Regions from separate parts of the Methylobacterium oryzisoli genome, predicted to be linked through region 3. Evidence: predicted binding sites of a transcription regulator. Region 3 holds the regulator's gene; each other region holds the start of a gene.

Region 1 (4,388 bases), on a different contig from region 3:
GTCGAACGCGAATTCGCCCTTCAAGACCTGGGCCGACGTGGTGTCTTTCGCCAAGCAGAACCCCGGGAAGGTGACCTACGCCACCCCGGGGGCCGGAACGTCGCTGCATGTCGGGATGGAGCAGGTCGCCACCAGGGCCGGGATCAAGCTGACGCACGTGCCCTTCAAGGGCGGCGCCGAGACCAACGCGGCCGTGCTCGGGGGCCACACCACCCTGCAGGCGGATTCGAGCGGCTGGAAGCCGCTGGTCGAGGCCGGCAAGCTCAACCTCCTGATGATCTGGACCGCGCAGCGATCCAAGAACTATCCCGACACGCCGACGCTGCAGGAACTGGGCTATCCCCTGGTGCTCGACTCGCCCTTCGGCATCGCCGGCCCCAAGGGCATGGATCCCAAGATCGTCGCCAAGCTCCACGACGCCTTCAAGAAGGCGATCGACGACCCGGCCGTGCAGGAGACCCTCGCCAAGTACGACATGGTGGTGAACTACAAGAGCACCGACGATTACCGGAAGCACGTCACCGAGACGATCGAGGCGGAGCGCAAGATCATCACCGATCTCGGTCTCGCCAGGACGAACTGAGTCCGTGGCCGCATCGCGATCCCGCGCCGCGCCGCGTGGCGGCGCGGAACTCTGGGCGGCGCTGGCCTGGCTCCTCGTGAGCCTCGGCGTGGTGTGGGCGGGCCGGGACCTCGGCATCGGCGAGGTCGCGGCCCCCGGCAGCGGCTTCCTGCTGTTCTGGGCCGGGCTCCTGATGGCCGGCTTCTCGGTGGCGATCCTCTGGACGGCCGTCACGCAAGGCAGCCCGCCGATCGCCGCGCTGTGGGCGGGGACGCGCTGGCGGAAGGTCGTGCTCACGATCGCCAGCCTCGCGGTCTACGCCGCGATCCTCGACGGGGTCGGGTTCCTCCCCGCGACGATCCCGCTGATGCTGGTGCTGCTGCGCGGCGTCGATCCGGTGCGGTGGCGGGTCGCGCTGCCCGTCGCGATCCTGTCGACGGTGGGGATCTGGTGGGTGCTGAAGCGGCTGCTGCACATCCAGCTGCCGGCCGGCGCCTTCGGGATCGGATGAGGCGCGCCCGTGGACACTCTCGCCGCCATCGTGCTCGGGTTCGAGGCCGCGCTCCAGCCCGTGAACCTGCTCGCCTGCTTCGTCGGCGTGTTCATCGGCACGCTCGTCGGCGTGCTGCCGGGCATCGGCCCGGTCTCCGCCATGTCGCTCCTGCTGCCGATCACGCTGGCGGGAAGCCCCGCCACCGGCATCATCATGATGGCGGGCATCTACTACGGCTCGATGTACGGAGGGTCGACGACCTCGATCCTCGTCAACATCCCGGGCGAGGCGGCCTCGGTGGTGACCTGCCTCGACGGGCACCAGATGGCCAAGCAGGGCCGCGCCGGCCCCGCGCTCGGCATCGCGGCGTTGGGCTCCTTCTTCGCCGGCACCTTCGCGATCGTGGCCCTGATGCTGGTTGCCCCGACGCTCGCCGGCTGGGCGGTGGCGTTCGGGCCGGCGGAATACTTCAGCCTGATGGTCCTCGCCCTCACCGTGCTGACCTTCCTGACGCAGGGCTCGATGCCGAAGGCCCTGCTGATGGCCTGCGTCGGCGCGGTGCTCGGGCTGATCGGCCTCGATTCCATCACCGCGCAGCCGCGGCTGACCTTCGACCGGCTCGAACTCTACGACGGCATCGGCTTGGTGCCGGTGGTCATGGGGCTGTTCGGCATCGCCGAGATCCTGCACAACCTTGAGCGGCCGATCGCCCGCGACATCGTCCAGGCGCGGCTCTCGCAGCTCTGGCCGAACCGGGAGGACTGGAAGGCCAGCGCCGGCCCGATGGCGCGCGGCACGCTGCTCGGGTTCTTCCTCGGCATCCTGCCGGGCGGCGGCGCGGTGATCGCGGCCTTCGCGTCCTACGCGCTCGAAAAACGGCTCTCGCCGCATCCGGAGCGGTTCGGGCGCGGCGCCATCGCCGGGGTGGCGGGGCCGGAGGCGGCCAACAACGCGGCGGCGGGCGGCGCGTTCATCCCGCTCCTGACCCTGGGCATCCCGCCCAACGTCGTCATGGCGCTGCTGCTCGGCGCCTTCGTGATCCACGGCCTGCAGCCCGGCCCGCTGCTGATGACCCAGAACCCGACCCTCTTCTGGGCGATCATCGTCAGCATGTACATCGGCAACATCATGCTGCTGGTCCTGAACCTGCCGCTCGTGGGCCTCTGGGCGCAGCTGCTGCGGGTGCCCTACAACGTGCTGTTTCCGCTCATCGTGCTGCTCAGCATCGTCGGCGTGTATTGCTCCAGCAACAACGTCTTCGACGTCTACGTGATGATCGCCTTCGGCCTCCTGGGCTACCTGATGCGCAAGACCGGCTACGAGCCGGCGCCCCTGGTGCTCGCCTTCGTCCTCGGCCCGCTGCTCGAGAACAACCTGCGCAAGGCCCTGATCCTGTCCCAGGGCGACCTGTCGACCTTCGTGTCGCGCCCGATCTCGGCGGTCTGCCTCGCCTTCGCGGCGCTGCTCCTGATCGCCCCGCTGCTGCCCGCGCTGCGGCGCAAGCGCGAGGCCGTCGCGCTCGACGAGACGGCCTGAGACCGCTCCCCGCAGGGCGCCACCCGGCGAGCCGTCATTCAACTGTCGTCAAACCCGCCAGAACGGCACATCCAGCCCCTCGCGCCGGAGTGCCGCCCTCATGGATTTCCACCGCCGCTTCACCGTCCTGATGTGCACGCCCGCCTTCGACCCGGGCGACCTGGAGGGCGCCCGGGTCGATCAGATCGTGGCGGCGGTCGAGGGGCGCGGCTTCGAGGTGGTGCGGGCGCGGCGCGTCGAGGACGCGGCGATCGCCGTGCAGACCGACGCCGCCGTCGGCTGCCTCGTGGTCGACTGGGGCAAGCGCGGGCTCGACGGCAAGGCCGCCGCCCTGATCGACATGATGCGCAAGCGCGGCCTCGAGATGCCGATCGTCATCATGGTCCGGCGCAAGCGGCTCGAAGACATCCCGGTCGAACTGCTCGACTTCATCGACGGCTACGTCTTCCTCGCCGAAGAAACCCCCGAATTCATCGCCCGCGGCCTGGTCAGCCGGGTCACGCAATACGCCGAGACGCTGAAGACGCCGTTCTTCGGCGCCCTGGTCGACTATGCCGAGGAAGGCAACCAGCTCTGGACCTGCCCCGGCCACAACGGCGGCATCTTTTACAACCGCTCGCCGATCGGCCGCATCTTCGTGGAGCACCTGGGCGAGGCGATCTTTCGCGACGACCTCGACAACTCGGTGCTCGATCTCGGCGACCTCCTGACCCACGAGGGGCCGGCGCTGAAGGCCCAGAAGGAGGCGGCCCGGATCTTCGGGGCGGAAAAGACCTACTTCGTCCTCAACGGCACCTCCGCGTCGAACAAGATCGTGCTCGGCTCGCTGGTGGCCGAGGGCGACCTCGTGCTGTTCGACCGCAACAACCACAAGGCCGCCCATCACGGCGCCCTGATGGTCGCCGGCGGCATCCCGATCTTCCTCGAGACGGACCGCAACGCTTACGGGCTGATCGGCCCGATCTTCCACGACGCCCTCGACGAGACGCGCATCCGCGACAAGATCCGGGCCAACCCGCACGTGACCGACCCCGAGGCGTGGCGCCGGGAGCGCCCGTTCCGCGTCGCGGTGATCGAGCAATGCACCTACGACGGCACGATCTACGACGCCCAGGAGATCGTCGAGCGGATCGGGCACCTGTGCGACTACATCCTGTTCGACGAGGCCTGGGCGGGCTTCATGAAGTTCCACCCGCTCTACGCCCGGCGCTTCGCCATGGGGCTGACCGGCCTCGACGAGACCTCGCCGAGCATCGTCGCCACCCAGTCGACCCACAAGCAGCTCGCGAGCTTTTCCCAGGCCTCGCAGATCCACACCCGCGACGGCCACATCCGCGGCCAGACCCGGCGGGTCGAGCACCGGCGGTTCAACGAGAGCTTCCTCGTGCACGCCTCGACCTCGCCCTTCTACCCGCTCTTCGCCTCCCTCGACGTCGGCGCGCAGATGATGAAGGGCCGCTCGGGCGTCGTGCTGTGGGACGACACGATCCGGCTCGGGATCGAGTGGCGCAAGAAGGTGCGGGCGATCCGGCGGGAGTTCGAGGAGAAGGAGACCGACCCGAAGCGGCGCTGGTTCTTCGACCCCTTCGTGCCCGACACCGTGACGGGGCCGGACGGCACCGAGATGCTGTGGGAGGCCGTGCCGACCGACGCGCTCGCCGCCGAGCCGCGCTACTGGGAGCTGGCGCCGGGCGCCGCGTGGCACGGCTTCACCAAGGTGGCGCCGGGCTTCGCGATGACCGACCCCAACAAGCTCACGGTCCTCACGCCCGGCTTCGACCGCGCCACGGGCGCCTA
Region 2 (4,388 bases), on a different contig from region 3:
TCCAAGGCCGGCACGCCCGGCCGCCCGCCGGCCTCTGTGGGCGGCAGTTCGGGTGGCCATTCCGACCAGAAGGCCGCTCAGGGTCCCCACGAGGACGAGAAGGTCGCGGGCGGCGAGTACCGGACCGAGAAAACCAAGGGCCGCGTGGATTGGTGAGGAGAGGCCGATGAGCCAGGAGAAGGAAAAGCCGGCCCGCACCGACCGCCCGGTCACGGCCGACGACCTCAAGGGCGTCGCCGCCGTTCCGCAGGACGGCGAGAAGGACGGCGATGCTTCGGGCGCCCATCCGGGCAAGAAGCAGGGTGACGAGGTCGACCCGGGCACGGGCTGACCGCACCCCCTCGACGGCTGCGCCCCTCTCCGCCATCTCCGTCGGGGACGCGAGGAGACACGCATGGCGACGCGAGGATTCACGGGGCGCCGGCCGCCGCAGCCGGTCGAGGAGCGGCTGCCGCCCGGCCAGTACCTGACCGAGGATTTCCCGGTCCTGCAGCTCGGGCCGACGCCGCGGATCGACCTCGCGCGCTGGAGCTTCACGCTCTCGCACGGCGCCAAGCCCCTGAAGCGCTGGACCTGGGCCGAGTTCGCGGCGCTGCCGCGCACCCGCTGGACGGGCGACATCCACTGCGTCACCAAGTGGTCGAAGTTCGACACCGCCTGGGAGGGCGTGTCGTTCGACGACATCCTGGCGGCGGCCGGCCTCGCGGCGCCCACGGACTTCCTGCTGGCCGAGGGCTACGACGATTACACCACCAACGTGCCGGTGGCCGACCTCGTGGGCGGCAAGGCCATGGTGGCGACCGCCTATGCGGGCGAGCCGATCCCGCCCGATCACGGTGGCCCCGCGCGGCTGCTCGTGCCGCACCTGTATTTCTGGAAGAGCGCCAAGTGGGTGAAGGGGCTTCGCTTCACCGCCAAGGACGAAGCCGGGTTCTGGGAGCTGCGCGGCTACCACATGTACGGCGACCCCTGGCGCGAGCAGCGGTTCTCGGACGACTGACGTGGCGCGCGGCTGGCAGGAGGCGGCGATCGTCGCCGTCGCGGCGGAGACGCCGCGGGTACGCCGCTTCACGCTGGCGCCCCGCCATCCCTTCGTTTTTCGGGCCGGCCAGCACGTGGACGTGCGCCTCACCGCGCCGGACGGCTATCAGGCCCAGCGCAGCTACTCGATCGGGTCGAGCCCGGAGGAGAGCGCCCGGTTCGACCTCCTGATCGAGCATCTCGACGACGGCGAGGTCTCGGGCTTCTTCGCCGAGGTGGCGGCGGCCGGCGACACGATCGAGTTGCGCGGCCCGATCGGCGCATTCACCTGGGAGGCGGGGCAGGGGGGACCGCTCCTCCTCGTGGGTGGCGGCTCGGGCGTCGTCCCGCTCCTGTCGATGCTGCGCCACCGCGCCCACGCCGCCCCGGGCGTGCCGGCGCTCCTCGTCTACTCCGCGCGGGTGCCGGAGGAGGTCATCGCCCGCGAGGAGTTGCTGCGGCGCGACGCCGAAGAACCGCCTTTCGGGCTGATGCTGAACCTCACCCGCGTCCCCGGCGGCCGTCGCCTCGACGCCGCGCGGATGGCGGAGGCGCTGGACCGGCTCGGAGCGCCTGCGCACTGCTTCGTCTGCGGCAGCAACCCGTTCGTGAGCGCCGCGACCGACCTCCTGGTCGATGCCGGGGTGCCGGCCGGCCGCATCCGCACCGAGCGCTTCGGCGGCTGAGCCGAGGCCCGGTTTCGCCGCGAGGGCAGCCGTGGAGAACGGCCGAGGCTGTCACCGGGGCGACATGCACCCGACCGAGAAGGGCGCGGTACGGTTCATGAGGACATCCATGCCGACCTGTCGCCTTCCGGTCATCGCCCTCCTGCTCGCCGCCTCCTCGGCGGCGGTCGCGCAACAGCAGCCCCAGACCTTCCCGGCGACCCTGGCCGGCCACGCGGTCCTCCCCGCGCAGACCTTCATCCCGGCGCCCGCCGACGCGCCCGCGGACCTGACGGTCTCCGGCAAGTTCACCACAGGCCGCCGCGTGGAGGCGCCCGGCACGGTCGAGGCGCAGTCGATGGGCCGGCCGACCTCGCTCAAGCTGCCGTTCCGGGGCCAGCCGCTCCAGGGCCATTCGGGCATCAAACGGCTGCCCGACGGCACCTTCTGGGTGCTGACCGACAACGGCTTCGGCGCCAAGGCCAATTCGCCGGACGCGATGCTCTATCTCGACCGCTACCGCATCGATTTCGACACGGGCGCCGTCGAGCGCCTCGACACCGTCTTCCTGCGCGATCCCGACAAGCGCGTGCCGTTCCGCATCGCCAACGAGGGCACCGAGGCGCGCTACCTCACGGGCAGCGACTTCGATCCGGAGAGCGTCCAGATCGTCGGCGACGACTTCTGGATCGGCGACGAGTTCGGCCCCTACCTGATCCAGGCCGACCGCACCGGCCGGATCGTGGCGGTAGTGGAGACCAGCGTCGGCGGCAAGCCGGCTCGCTCGCCCGACCACATGGCCGTGACCACGCCCGCGACCCCGACCGGGTCGGTGAGCTTCAACGTCCGGCGCTCCAAGGGCTTCGAGGGCATGGCGGCCTCGCCCGCCGGCCGCCGGCTCTACCCGCTGCTCGAAGGCCCGCTCTGGGACGCCGAGGCGAAGGATTGGGAGAAACGCGACGGCCGCGAGGTCCTGCGCATCCTCGAATTCGACGTGGCCTCGCGCAGCTGGACCGGACGGTTCTGGACCTATCCGCTGGAGGCGAACGGTCACGCCATCGGCGACTTCAACATGATCGACGCCACGACCGGCCTCGTCATCGAGCGCGACGACGGCGAGGGCACCGCCGACAAGGCCTGCCCGGAGGGCCAGAAGCGGCCCGACTGCTTCGCGATGCCGGCCCGCTTCAAGCGCGTGTTCAAGATCGAACTCACGGACGCCAACCAGGGCGGCCCGGTGCGCAAGATCGGGTCGATCGACCTGATGCGGATCGCCGACCCGGCCAAGCGGGCCCGCAAACCGCTCACGGACGGCGCGCTCGCCTTCCCGTTCTTCACGATCGAGAACGTCGAGGTGGTCGACGACCGGCACATCGTGGTCGGCAACGACAACAACCTGCCGTTCTCGGCCAGCCGCGAGCCGAACACCGTGGACGACAACGAGTTCGTGCTGCTCGAGGTCGGCGACTTCCTGAAGGCCAAGTAGAGGCCAAGCAGGGCGGGCCGCGGTCGGGGCCGGGCGGCATCCACGGACGATGCGGCCTGCCCGGCCTTGCCTCGGTTGCGCGACGGGGCGCCTTGGGCGATGACCGCCGGTGCCCCGCCGCGCCGGCCGTGTCGCGGGAGCGGCCATCCTGCGAGCGCCCATGCCCGACCCGCATCTGCCCGACCCGCATCTGCCCGACCCGATCGCCGTCCGCGACCGCCTGATCGTCGCCCTCGACATGGCGAGCACCGACGAGGCCGAGCGCCTGATCGAGCGCCTGGGCGATGCCGCCTCGTTCTACAAGATCGGCTATCGGCTCGGCTACGCGGGCGGGCTCGCGCTCGCCGAGCGGCTGGTGGCGGGCGGGGCGAAGGTCTTCCTCGACCTCAAGCTCCATGACATCGGCAACACCGTCGAGGAGGGCGTGCAGTCGCTGGCGCGGCTCGGCGCCCACCTGCTGACGGTCCACGCCTATCCGCAGACCATGCGGGCCGCCGTGCGGGGGCGCGATGCGGTGGCGGGCAGTGCGCTGCGCCTCCTCGCCGTGACGGTGCTCACCTCCTACGACGACGAGGACGCCCGGGAGGCGGGCTACGCGCTTCCCGTCGCCGACCTCGTGGCGGTCCGCACGCTGGCGGCGCGCGAGATCGGCATCGACGGCATCGTCTGTGCGGCCACCGAGGCCGCGCAGGTGCGCGACCTCGTCGGACCCGGCCGCCTCATCGTCACCCCGGGCATCCGCCCGGCCGGATCGGAGACCGGCGACCAGAAGCGCGTGGTGACGCCGGCCGCCGCGATCCGCGCCGGCGTCGATCACATCGTCGTCGGCCGCCCCATCACCGCCGCGGCCGACCCGCGCGGCGTGGCCCAGCGCATCGTCGCCGAGATGGCGGACGCGCTCTGATCGAGCAGGGAGGATGACCATGCCCAAGGGATACTGGATCGGCCGCGTCGACGTGACCAATCCCGACACCTACAAGAACTACGTGGCGGCGAACGGCGCCGCCTTCGCCAAGTTCGGCGGGCGCTTCCTCGTGCGCGGCGGGCCGTTCGAGGCGGTGAGCGGCAGCAGCCGTGCCCGCAACGTCGTGATCGAATTCCCGAGCCACGCGGATGCAATGGCCTGCTGGCACTCGCCCGAGTACCAAGCCGCCCGGGCCAAGCAGGAGGGCGGGGCCGAGATCGACCTCATCGTGATCGAGGGCTACGACGGCCCG
Region 3 (4,388 bases):
GCGGATACCGGCCTCGCCGGCAACGTTCTGGCCAGCGTGGACGCCAACAACAAGCTCGTCGTCAGCACCACGGCGGCGGGCTCGACTCAGAAGCTCACGATCACCGCAGCGCAGGGCACGACCGTCGCCAACAACCTCGATATCGGCTTCGGCACCCAGACCTCGACGATCAACGGCACGGCCACCAACACGGCGGTCGCGCTGACCTCGTCGGGCAAGGACAGCACGGGCTCGACCAACTCCACCCGGCAGTCCCTGGCGCGGCAGTTCAACGAGCTCTTGAACCAGATCACCCAGCAGGCCAAGGACTCGAGCTACAACGGCGTCAACCTGCTCTGGCGGAGCGGCGACGATGCCAGCGAGAACACCCTGCGGGTGACGTTCAACGAGAACGGCTCGTCGAACCTCGACATCAAGGGCGTCAAGCTCGACGCGGACGGCCTCGGCCTCACCTCGGTGACCGGCGGCTTCCAGTCGGACGACGAGATCAAGGCGACCCTGAGCGCGATCACCTCGGCGACCAGCACGCTGCGCTCCCAGGCCTCGACCTTCGGCTCGAACCTCTCGGTGGTGCAGAACCGTCAGGATTTCTCGAAGAACCTGATCAACATCCTCGACACCGGCTCGGCGAACCTGACCAACGCCGACCTGAACGAGGAGGCGGCGAACTCCCAGGCCCTGTCGACCCGCAACTCGCTGGCGATCTCGGCCCTCTCGCTCGCCAACCAGTCCCAGCAGGGCATCCTGCAGCTCCTGCGCTGATCGGTTCGGACGAATCTTGAGACACGAGCGGCCGGGGCGCGAGCCCCGGCCGTTCCTCGTCGTGCGGCAGGCGCTGGATCGTGCGGCGAAGCCGATGGCGGCCCGGCGCGGGCGCGCCGCTTCCCTCATCGGACGATCGGCCGGATCCGCAGATTAGAGGGCGCCCGCGAACATCTCGTCGAAGGAATAGCCGGAGCCGCGCACGGTGCGGATCGGGTCGGGGCTGCGCGCGCGGTTGATGGCCTTGCGCAGGCGGCCGATATGGACGTCGACCGTGCGCTCGTCGATGTAGACGTCGTGACCCCAGACGCCGTCGAGGAGCTGCTCGCGGGAAAACACCCGGCCGGGGCTCTGCATCAGGAATTCGAGCAGCTTGAACTCGGTCGGGCCGAGGTGGAGTTCGCGGCCCTCCCGGCGCACCCGGTGGCTGACGCGGTCGAGCTCGATGTCGCCCGCCACCAGGAGATGCGCGACGTGGGCGGGCTTGGCGCGCCGCAGCAGGGCGCGGACCCGCGCCAGCAGCTCGGGCACGGAGAACGGCTTGACGATGTAGTCGTCGGCGCCGGTGGCGAGCCCCCGCACCCGGTCGCCCTCCTCGCCCCGGGCGGTGAGCATGATCACCGGCAGGCGCTCGGTCTCGCGCCGTGCGCGGATGCGACGGCACAGCTCGATGCCGGACAAGCCCGGCACCATCCAGTCGAGCAGGACGAGGTCCGGCACCTGCTCGCGCAGGCGCAGGTCGGCCTCGTCGCCGCGGGCGACGGCATCGACCTCGAAGCCCTCGGCTTCGAGGTTGTAGCGCAGGAGGAGCGTCAGCGGCTCCTCGTCCTCGACGATCAGGATGCGGGTGGACATGCCTGCTTCTCGGGGCGGGGCGGTCTCACGCCTCCGACCCGGCCGACACCGTGGCGTAGTTCGAGGCGTCGTTCTTCGGACGGTCGGTGGGCAGCGTCTCGCCGGTGACGAGATAGTGGATCGTCTCGGCGATGTTGGTGGTGTGATCGCCGATCCGCTCGACGTTCTTGGCGCAGAACAGGAGATGCGTGCAGAAGCTGATGTTGCGCGGATCCTCCATCATGTAGGTCAGGAGTTCGCGGAACAGCGAGGTGTAGAGCGCGTCGATGCCGCCGTCCCGCTGCCAGACGTCGTGGGCGGCCTTGGTATCCTGCGTGGCGTAGGCGTCGAGCACATCCTTGAGCTGCTCCTGCACGAGCTCGCTCATGTGCTGCACGCCGACGACGATCTTCTGCGGCTGCACTTGGTCGCTGATGGCGACCACGCGCTTGGCGATGTTCTTGGCGAGGTCGCCGATGCGCTCGAGGTCGCCCGAGACGCGGATGGCCGAGATGGTCTCGCGCAGATCGATCGCCATCGGCTGGCGCCGGGCGATGAGCAGGATCGCCTTCTCCTCGATCTCGCGCTGGAGCACGTCGAGGCGCTGGTCGGCCGCGATCACGGCCTGGGCCAGGGTCGCGTCGCGGCGCACGAGCGCGATGCCGGCATCCGCCATCATCTTCTCGGCGATGCCGCCCATCTCGGCGATGCTGCGGCGCAGGTTCTGCAGGTCCGTGTCGTAGGACGTCACGATATGGTCGGACATGGCATGGTCCCGGTACGCGAGAGGGGGATCAGCCGAAGCGGCCGGTGATGTAGTCCTGGGTCTGGCGCTTCGTCGGGTTCATGAACAGGCGGTTGGTGGGCCCGTACTCGATCAGCTCGCCGAGATACATGAAGGCGGTGAACTGCGAGATGCGCGCCGCCTGCTGCATGTTGTGGGTGACGATCGCAATGGTGAACTCGGAGCGCAGCTGCTCGATCAGCTCCTCGATGCGCCCGGTCGAGATCGGATCGAGGGCCGAGGTCGGCTCGTCGAACAGGATCACCTCGGGGCGCTGGGCCACCGTGCGGGCGATGCAGAGGCGCTGCTGCTGCCCGCCCGACAGGCCCATGCCGGATTGCCGGAGCTTGTCCTTCACCTCGTCCCACAGGGCCGACTTCCGCAGGGCCTCCTCGACGCGGTTGTCGATCTCGGACTTGGGCAGCCGCTCGTAGAGGCGGATGCCGAAGGCGATGTTGTCGTAGATCGACATCGGGAAGGGCGTCGGCTTCTGGAACACCATGCCGACCCGGGCGCGCAGCTCGTTGAGGTCGATCGACGAGTCGAGGATGTTGCGCCCGTCGAGCAGGATCTCGCCCTCCGCGCGCTGCTCCGGATAGAGGCTGTAGATCCGGTTGAAGGTGCGCAGCAGCGTGGACTTGCCGCAGCCCGACGGCCCGATCAGGGCCGTGACCTGCCGGTCGTGGAAGTTGAGGTCGATGTTCTTCAGCCCCTGGAACGAGCCGTAGTAGAAGTTGAGGTTCTTGACGGCGACGCGGATCGGGGCGGTCTCGTCGGCCTTGCTGGACCCGACGACGGGCGCGGCGGTGGCGGTGGCACTCATCGGTGTTCTCCGGCAGGGGTCGGCGGCATGGGGAGGTTCAGCGGGCCTTGCCGCCGCGCAGGAAGACGCGGGCCGTGATCGACAGGGCGAGGATCGTGACCGTGATGAGGAGCGCCCCGGCCCAGGCGAGCTGGCGCCAGTTCTCGTAGGGCGAGAGGGCGAACTGGTAGATCATCACCGGCAGGTTGGCGACGCCGCCCATCAGGTTGGGGCTGAACCAGGAATTGTTGTTGAGCGCGGTGAAGAGCAGCGGCGCGGTCTCGCCGGCGATGCGGGCGAGCGCCAGCAGGATGCCGGTGACGATGCCGGCCTGCGCGGCCCGCCACGTCACGTGCCGGATCACCAGCGAGGGTGGGGCACCGAGCGCCGCGCCGGCCTCGCGCAGGGGGCCGGGCACGAGGCGCAGCATGTCCTCGGTGGTGCGCACGATCACCGGGGTGGCGATGATGGCGAGCGCCACGCCCCCGGCCCAGCCCGAGTAGCCGCCCATCGTGCGCACCATCACGGTGTAGACGAACAGGCCGATCAGGATCGAGGGCGCCGAGAGCAGGATGTCGTTGAGGAAGCGGATCAGGTCGGCGAGCTTCGAGGTCTTGCCGTACTCGGCGAGGTAGGTGCCCGCCATCACGCCGACGGGCGTGGCCACGGCGATGCCGAGCGCGGTCATCACCAGGCTGCCGAGGATGGCGTTGGCGATGCCGCCGCCTTCCGAGCCGGGACCCGGCGTCGGCTCGGTGAACAGCGCCAGCGAGAAGCCGCGCAGGCCCTCGACGATCAGCATGATCAGGATCGAGCCGAGCACGACCGCGCCGAGCAGGGTCGAGAGCGCGCACAGCAGCTTGAGCGCCCGGTCGGCGTTGCGGCGGCTGGCGCGCACGCGGCCCCAGGCCAGCGCGGCCGGCGCGGCGGCGCCGTGGGCCGCCGGAGCGAGGTTGGTGCGGGCATCCATGACGGGGCTCCTCGGGACTCAGGCCACCTTCACGCGGCGCACCAGCAGCCGGGCGATGATGAGGACGATGAAGGTGACGACGAACAGGATGCAGCCGAGCGCCAGCAGCGCGTGGAGCTGCATCCCGTCCGCCTCGTTGAACTCGTTGGCGATGCGCGAGGCGATGGTCGAGCCCGGATCGAAGATCGAGGCCGAGAGCCGGTTGGCGTTGCCGATCACGAAGGTCACCGCCATCG

The links. Region 3 encodes PhoB, which activates phosphate uptake and scavenging genes when phosphate is short. Its sites were predicted from a motif close to TGTCATNNANCTGTCAT; they were not measured.
Region 1: the regulator PhoB is predicted to act here: its motif matches at 2,624-2,640, upstream of ACKUB9_RS07905 (Orn/Lys/Arg family decarboxylase).
Region 2: the regulator PhoB is predicted to act here: its motif matches at 1,756-1,772, upstream of ACKUB9_RS14775 (esterase-like activity of phytase family protein).

The regions. Positions count from the first base shown of each region.
Region 1 is NZ_JBKIBX010000006.1:7,663-12,050, reverse strand. It holds gene ACKUB9_RS07920 (Bug family tripartite tricarboxylate transporter substrate binding protein) at 1-583, shown strand, start outside; gene ACKUB9_RS07915 (tripartite tricarboxylate transporter TctB family protein) at 588-1,073, shown strand; gene ACKUB9_RS07910 (tripartite tricarboxylate transporter permease) at 1,083-2,591, shown strand; gene ACKUB9_RS07905 (Orn/Lys/Arg family decarboxylase) at 2,692-4,388, shown strand, end outside.
Region 2 is NZ_JBKIBX010000013.1:71,254-75,641, reverse strand. It holds gene ACKUB9_RS14795 (hypothetical protein) at 1-156, shown strand, start outside; gene ACKUB9_RS14790 (hypothetical protein) at 167-331, shown strand; gene ACKUB9_RS14785 (sulfite oxidase-like oxidoreductase) at 395-1,000, shown strand; gene ACKUB9_RS14780 (FAD-binding oxidoreductase) at 1,002-1,706, shown strand; gene ACKUB9_RS14775 (esterase-like activity of phytase family protein) at 1,816-3,171, shown strand; gene pyrF (orotidine-5'-phosphate decarboxylase) at 3,332-4,075, shown strand; gene ACKUB9_RS14765 (DUF1330 domain-containing protein) at 4,095-4,388, shown strand, end outside.
Region 3 is NZ_JBKIBX010000040.1:48,076-52,463, forward strand. It holds gene ACKUB9_RS27165 (flagellin N-terminal helical domain-containing protein) at 1-762, shown strand, start outside; gene phoB (phosphate regulon transcriptional regulator PhoB) at 916-1,617, opposite strand; gene phoU (phosphate signaling complex protein PhoU) at 1,643-2,362, opposite strand; gene pstB (phosphate ABC transporter ATP-binding protein PstB) at 2,391-3,203, opposite strand; gene pstA (phosphate ABC transporter permease PstA) at 3,241-4,152, opposite strand; gene pstC (phosphate ABC transporter permease subunit PstC) at 4,171-4,388, opposite strand, start outside.